One region of the Acidovorax sp. 69 genome, then DNA from elsewhere that is predicted to be linked to it. Evidence: predicted binding sites of a transcription regulator. Region 1 holds the regulator's gene; the other holds the start of a gene.

Evidence for each region. Region 1 encodes FNR, which switches genes on or off when oxygen is low (the NO sensors DNR and NnrR bind a similar motif). Its sites were predicted from a motif close to TTGATNNNNATCAA; they were not measured.
Region 2: CLU85_RS07570 (PAS domain-containing methyl-accepting chemotaxis protein) is a predicted target of FNR. The motif match lies at 1,926-1,939, and genes of this name have one in related genera.

Annotation. Positions count from the first base shown of each region.
Region 1 covers NZ_PGEP01000001.1:3,294,895-3,298,824, forward strand. Annotated here, with positions in the region: gene hemN (oxygen-independent coproporphyrinogen III oxidase) at 1-853, opposite strand, end outside; gene fnr (fumarate/nitrate reduction transcriptional regulator Fnr) at 1,044-1,766, shown strand; gene CLU85_RS15075 (hypothetical protein) at 1,834-2,127, opposite strand; gene CLU85_RS15080 (FixH family protein) at 2,188-2,463, opposite strand; gene ccoG (cytochrome c oxidase accessory protein CcoG) at 2,528-3,930, opposite strand, start outside.
Region 2 covers NZ_PGEP01000001.1:1,648,403-1,652,332, forward strand. Annotated here, with positions in the region: gene CLU85_RS07560 (thiamine pyrophosphate-binding protein) at 1-449, shown strand, start outside; gene CLU85_RS07565 (DNA polymerase IV) at 630-1,847, shown strand; gene CLU85_RS07570 (PAS domain-containing methyl-accepting chemotaxis protein) at 2,009-3,568, shown strand; gene CLU85_RS07575 (hypothetical protein) at 3,656-3,922, shown strand.

The DNA of each region.
Region 1 (3,930 bases):
ACCCGGCGTCCATGAAAGCATCCAGCGACCGCGAGAGCATGGAAAGCTTGCTTGATGCCGTCGGCAGCTCGGCAGAAATGATGCGCCGTTGGGGCTTGAAACGCTCAGGAAGGTGCGCGTAGGCATACAACGCAATGCGATCTGGCCGCAACTGGACCACCTGCGCCAACGTCCGGTCAAACGACTCGGGGGTCTGGCGCGACAAACCGTAAATCAGGTCCACATTCACTGAGTCGAAACCCAACGAGCGCGCAGACTCCACCAACGCAAACACCTGCTCGGCAGGTTGTATACGGTGTACGGCCTTTTGCACTTCGGCGTCAAAATCCTGCACACCAAAACTAAGTCTGTTAAACCCCAGCTCAGCCAACAGTGCCAACCGATCCGCATTGACGGTGCGAGGATCCACCTCAATGGAGTATTCCCCCCCAGGCGCAAGGGTGAAACTGCGCTTGAGCATGGACATGAGTTCGCGCAGTCCCGCGTCGGACAAAAACGTCGGCGTGCCTCCACCCAGATGCAGCTGACTCACCACCTGCCCAACACCACAGTGCGCAGTGTGCAGATCAATCTCGCGGCTCAGGTAGCGCAAATAGACATCTGCGCGATCGTGGTGCTTGGTAATGATCTTGTTGCAAGCGCAGTAGTAGCACAGCGACTCGCAGAAGGGAATGTGCACATAGATGGACAGCGGAAGCGCTTTGGCCACGGACCCAGAACGGCGTTGCTCCAGCGCCAGAACATAGTCGTCCTGCCCAAACGCCTCGACAAAACGGTCGGCTGTCGGATAGGAGGTATAGCGGGGTCCTGGCACGTCAAAACGGCGCAGGAGATCGGGCGAAACAGCAGTCATGGGGGAATATCCTTGCGTACACCCTGACTGTGCCGTACCCTCTGGATCATGTCCTTGACCTGCATCAAGCGAACGAATGGGCCAACCAGCGACAATTTGATGCATGTCAGTCGCTCAACCGCCCCTTGAGGCTTTGTCGCCGTACCGAACCGGGCGCGATATGCTCGACACCTAAACCTAGCTCACGCCTATGAACCCGCTCACCATCAAAGTCGCCTGCTCCAACTGCAACCTGCGAGAGCTGTGTATGCCCGTAGGCTTGAACGAAGAGCAGTTACAGCGCATCGATGAAGTTGTCGCCGTTCGACGCAAGATCAAGCGCGGCAGCACGTTGTTTCGCAATGGCGAATCCTTCACCTCACTGTACGCCATACGCACCGGTTTTTTCAAGACCTGCGTGGCTACCGAGGATGGGCGCGATCAGGTCACGGGCTTTCAGATGGCGGGTGAAATCATCGGCCTTGACGGCATCGTGAACGACCACCACACCTGCGATGCCGTGGCCTTGGAAGACGCCGAAGTTTGCGTCATGCCATTCGACCGCATCGAAGAGCTGTCCCGCGAAGTCACGGCCTTGCAGCACCATGTGCACAAAATCATGAGCCGCGAAATCGTGCGCGAACATGGTGTCATGCTGCTGCTAGGCAGCATGCGCGCTGAAGAACGTCTCGCGGCGTTTCTGCTGAATCTGGTGCAGCGTCTGCATGCACGCGGGTTCTCCCAGTCTGAATTGGTGCTGCGCATGACCCGCGAGGAAATCGGCAGCTACCTTGGCCTCAAACTCGAAACGGTCAGCCGCACGTTCTCAAAGTTTGTGGAAGAAGGCATTGTGGAAGTCAAGCAGCGCCACGTCCGCATCCTGGACACGGATGCCCTCAAGCGGATCGTGAACAGCCAGCAGGCCTGCCACTGACCTGACCAGCTGCGGCCGCACTGCAGCCAACAGGCTCTAATACACCCAAGGCGCTCGCGTCAGCGCCTCACGAACACGAGGGTGTCTTGCGACAGTCGTCAGGCCGCTCACCGTCAGGCACCGGGCAACGATTGACCTCAAAGGGCGACATCGCCAGCAACGTGGTCAACGCACTGGATGCCAGCGTGATGATCCAGAACGCGAAGAACGCCAGGGTATAAACACCCTGTCTTGAGAGCGCCAAGGGCTGCCCAAACCAATGCAGGTCCTGCGGATCGACCATTGCAAAAACAAGCATCTCCAGCACTCCCGCCATTAAAAAAGCGGGCCATGCTATCCACATTAGGCGTTGCATCCACATATCAGTCCTGACTCCTTGTACGGACTGCCCAACAACGGCAGCGCCGGATGTTCACTGAACTCAGCGCGGCTGGTCTTGCACCGGCGTAGCTGCATGGTTACGGGCCTTCATGGCCGGTGCCAAGCTCTTTTCTGGCGCTTCCAGCGTCTTGTTGATCTCGATGCCTTTGCGGTAGTAATCCTCGGCAATCACCGGATCGGGCCGCGAAACCGCGAGCCATAAGGTCACAAAGCCGGCAACGATCACGATGGCCGGCCCGGCAAGCACCAGCCAGACATGGCCGAACTTCCACCAAGGTGCCGCTGCCGTAGATCCAATGGCTGGGTTTGAAGACATGCGATTTACTCCTCAACAATCTCGATCAACACAAGGCCAAAACGACCTTGCACAAGGATGCCACTCAGCGCGGCACCAAAAACACAGATTTCTCAGTGACATGAGCGGCAGCCCCGACCGCGCCCACATCAAATTGAACGGCATGGGAACCCGGTGTGGCGGATCCATACGGTATTTGCAGCCGCACAGCCACCCAGCGTGACTCGGCAGGTCCAATGTCCACTTCAGCCTCTGAAGACACTTCCAATCCATCCAGACCACGAGCGCTGATACGGTAGCGCTGCTCGCCCTCGGTTGCATTCATGATCTGCAGGCGGTAGATGTTCTCCAACTTGCCTCCGGCCACGATGCGCGAAAGTGCGGCACGATCTCGTACAACGTCCACTTTCAGCGGAGTGCGCGTGACCAGGCTGGCAAGCATGGCCAAGCAGAGCGCCACCAACACCGCGCTATAGATCAGCACACGGGGACGCAACACGCGTCGAAAAATCTGCGACTGCGTCCAGCGCTGGGCCACACCGTTCTGGGTGGAATAGCGAATCAGTCCCTTCGGGTAGTGCATCTTGTCCATGACGGTGTTGCACGCATCCACACAAAGACCACAACCAATGCACTCGTACTGCAAGCCCTTGCGGATATCAATACCCACCGGGCACACCTGGACACACAGCGTGCAGTCGATGCAATCACCCAGGCCCTTGGCCTTGTAATCCACTGTCTTGGTACGCGGACCTCGGGGCTCGCCCCGCTCCACGTCGTAGCTCACGATCAGGGTGTCCTTGTCAAACATGGCACTCTGGAAACGAGCATAGGGGCACATGTACTTGCACACCTGCTCGCGCATGAAACCTGCATTGCCGTAAGTGGCAAAGCCATAAAAAAGCACCCAGAAGAGTTGCCAGCCGCCCTCCAGGATCAGCAACTCGCTGCCCAGCTCACGAATAGGCACAAAGTAGCCCACGAACGTGAAGCCCGTCCAAAGAGCCACCGCAATCCAGACGATTTGCTTGAGGAATTTCTTGCGGACCTTCTCAAAGGTCCAGGGGCCATTGTCCAGTCTCAGACGCGCACTGCGATCGCCCTCAATCTTGTGCTCGATCCACATGAACATCTCTGTGTAGACCGTTTGCGGGCAGGCAAAGCCACACCACAAACGCCCTGCCACCGCCGTGAACAGGAACAACGACAGCGCCGAGATGATCAGCAACCCGGTGAGATAGATGAAATCCTGCGGGTACAGCACCAACCCGAAGATGTAGAACCGGCGAGCCCCCAGGTCAAACAGCACCATCTGGCGCTGCCCCCATTCAAACCAGGGCAGCCCATAAAACACGATCTGCGTGAGGAACACCATGCCCCAGCGCCACCGCGCAAACAAACCGCTGATGGAGCGCGGGTATATCTTCTTCTGGGCTTCGTAGAGCGAGACGATTTCGCCCTCAGAAGACGCATCGGGCGCGACTGGCG
Region 2 (3,930 bases), 1.6 Mb from region 1:
CCCCCACCAGCGGCTCCATGGGTTACGGCCTGCCCGCGGGCGTGGGCGGCAAGCGCCTGTGGCCGCAGCGCGAGGTGGTGATCTTTGCGGGCGACGGCGACTTCCTGATGCACGGCCAGGAATTTGCGACCGCCGTGCAGTACGGTCTACCGATCATCGTGGTACTGCTGGACAACGCCATGTACGGCACGATCCGCATGCACCAGGAGCGCGAGTACCCGGGCCGCATCAGTGCCACCCAGCTCCAGAACCCCGACTTCAGGGCCTACGCCCAGGCCTTTGGCGGCCACGGCGAGCGCGTGGAGCGGACGGAAGACTTTGCCCCCGCTTTGGCGCGCGCCCGTGCCAGCGGCCTGCCCAGCGTGTTGCACTGCCTGATCGACCCCGAAGCCATCACGCCCACGGGCACGTTGCAGGGCATTCGCAGCGCAGCCATGGCGAAGCAATAGGGTTTGGCACGGCGCAGCTGTTGGTTGAAAGCAGCGGCACACAGGGGCGACTGGCAGTAGCCTGTCGCACCGCCGCGCACAATAGCGGCCGTGACCGTCCCTGACCCTGATACCGCTGCCAGCGGCCCGGCTGCCCCGGCCCAGCCCGAAGGCAAGCTGCGCCGCATCGCCCACCTCGACATGGATGCGTTTTTTGCATCGGTCGAACTGCTGCGCTATCCGCAGCTCAAGGGCCTGCCGGTGGTGATTGGCGGTGGGCGGCGCACGGTGGATGAACTGCTGCTGCAAGGCCCCGACGGCAATGGCGTGCGCGAGCGGCATTTCATCCCGGTGGAAGACTTCCCGCTGCTGAAGGACTACGTGGGCCGGGGCGTGATCACGACGGCGACTTACCCCGCACGGCAGTTTGGTGTGGGCTCGGCCATGGGCATGATGAAGGCCGCCAAGCTGTGCCCGCAGGCCATCGTGTTGCCGGTGGATTTTGACGAGGTGCGCCGATTTTCGCGCCTGTTCAAAAGCACTATCATGGACATTGCACCGGTAATGCAGGACCGGGGTGTGGACGAGGTGTACATCGACTTCACCGACGTGCCCGGTGGCCAGCGCGAAGGGGGCAGGGTGCTGGCGCGGCTGATCCAGAAGAGCATCTTTGAAGTGACGGGACTGACCTGCTCCATCGGCGTGGCGCCCAACCGGCTGCTGGCCAAAATGGCCAGCGAGTTCAACAAGCCCAATGGCATTTCCATCGTTTACGAAGAAGACCTGCACAGCAAAATCTGGCCACTGCACGTGCGCAAGATCAACGGCATTGGCCCCAAGGCGGGCGAGAAGCTGGGGCGCCTGGGTATTGAAACCATTGGCCAGCTGGCGGCGCAGGACGAGCAATGGCTGATGGGCCACTTCGGCAAGTCCAGCGGCGCCTGGATGCACCGCGTGGCCTGGGGCCGCGACGACAGCCCGGTGGTGACCGAGAGCGAGCCCGTGAGCATGAGCCGCGAGACCACGTTCGACCGCGACCTGCATGCCGTGCGCGACCGGGCCGAACTCGGCGCGATCTTCACCGACCTGTGTTTGCGCCTGGCTGACGACCTCCAGCGCAAAGGCTACGTGGCGCGCACCATTGGCATCAAGCTGCGCTACGACGACTTCAAGATCGCCACGCGCGACCATACGGCGAGTCTCTACACAGCCGATGGCGCCACCATTCGCCAGCTGGCCGGGCAATGCCTCAAGCGCGTGCCGCTGGACAAGCGCTTGCGCCTGCTGGGCGTACGGGCCAGCATGCTGGCGCGGCGGGGGGAGGAGCCTGCGCTGGAGCCGCGTGCCGCCGCAGCCGCCGATGGGCGTCGGCGTGGGCCGCAGGCAGATACGAGCATGGAGACCGGGCAGCTTTTTTAATGCAGCGGATTCCAGGGGACTTTTGGGGGCGTGGGGAGGCACCTTTTTAGGGCCAAGCGGTGGGGTGAGCAGTTAGACTTGATTCGTATCAAGCGGTTACATCCAACATTCCACAAAAACCGCGCTGCCTGCCCATGCCGCAGGCCCATCAGGAGTTTTGTATGCGCATCAACCTGCCGGTGACCCAGCAGAACTTTGATTTCCCTGGCGACGAGTTGCTGGTGTCCAGCACCAACACCAAGGGCGAGATCACCCATTGCAACCCGGCGTTTGTGCGCGTGAGCGGGTACAGCTACGAAGAACTCATCGGCCAGCCGCACAACATCATCCGCCATCCCGACATGCCTGCCGAGGCTTACAAGGACATGTGGCGCACCATTGGCCGCGGCGAACCCTGGACAGGGCTGGTAAAAAACCGCCGCAAGAACGGCGACCACTATTGGGTGCGTGCCAATGTCACACCCATCATGGAAGGCGGCAAGCCACGTGCCTACATGTCGGTGCGCACCAAGCCCAGCGTGGCAGAAACGACTGCCGCTGAGGCTTTGTATGCCCAGATGCGCAGCGAGGCGGCGTCGGGCGCGAGCAGTTTCTATCTGGATTCCGGCAATGTGCGGTATCGCGGAGTGCGGGGCTGGCAACAGCGCGTGGCCCACATCGCGTTGTTACCGCGCATGGCGCTCTTGCTGCTGGTGCTGGTGTTGCTGGCGTTGGTGCCCGATGTGATGGGCCTGCAGGGCACCACCGCCTGGGTGGCGCGCCTGGTGCTGTTGTTGGTGGGAGCGGGGTGGACGTTATGGCGCTTTCAGGCCACGGTGCTGCAAGGTGTGGGCGATGCAACACGGTTTGCGTCCGACATTTCGGCATGCAATCTGGCGACCTCGGTCAACACCGACTATCCGCAGCCTTTGGGTGCACTGATGCAGCGGTTGCGGCAAACCCAGATCAACCTGCGTGCGGTGGTGGGCGATGTGCGCACCGAAGTGCGCAATTTCACCCAGTCGGCGACCGAGATCTCGCGTGGCAGCCTGGATTTGTCGGCGCGCACTGAGTCGCAGGCCAGCAGCCTGGAGGAAACCGCCGCCTCCATGGAGCAGCTGGCCAGTACCGTGCAACAGACGGCAGATACGGCCGCCAAGGTGTCGCACGAAAGCGCACAAAGCAGCAGCATCGCCACCCGTGGCGGGCAGGCGGTGCAGGAGGTGGGCTCTGCGATGCAGGAGATGAAGCAGTCGTCCACGCGCATCAGCGAGATCGTGGGGGTGATCGAGGGCATTGCCTTCCAGACCAATCTGCTGGCGCTCAATGCCGCTGTGGAAGCGGCCCGTGCGGGTGAGCAGGGCCGTGGTTTTGCCGTGGTGGCGGGCGAGGTGCGGGCATTGGCGCAGCGCAGCGCCAGTTCTGCCAAAGAGATCAGCGCCTTGATCGGTGTGACCGTGAACCAGATCGCCAGCGGTGCCCAGCAGATGGACCACGCGGGCACCACGATTCAGGGGGTCGTTGAGGCAGTGGGGCGCGTGAGCACACTGGTGCAGCAGATCAGCAGCGCGACCAAGGAGCAATCCCAGGGCATTGCCCAGGTCAACGAGGCTGTGACGCAGCTCGACATGGTGACGCAGCAGAACGCGGCGTTGGTGGAGGAGTCGGCGGCTGCGGCTCAGGGGCTCAAGGAAAGCGCCGAATCGCTGGGTCTCTCGGTGGATGTTTTTCGCCTGGGCTGATGGCACACCGAGAGCCACAGATCGGTATTTCTTGACGAATTCTTACTTGTAACTTACATTGAATTTCCCGTTTTCCGGGAGATTCCCATGACCCTCAATGAGCTGCAGCGCATCAAGCAGTGGCATGTTGCGCACAGAGCAGAGCATCCACTGGAATACCACCTGTGGGACCTGGTGCTGACGCTCTGGGTGCTGGGCTGGGTGGGGTGGTTCCCCATCTGTGCTTTTGGCGAGCCGTGGGCCTCGCCGTTGTGCCTGATCGGGATTTTTGTACCCAGCCTCTATGTGACCTGGCGAACGCGTGCGCACCTTCGCCATACCTTGCGATGTGACTGGGTCGATACGCAGGGGTAGTGCCCGCC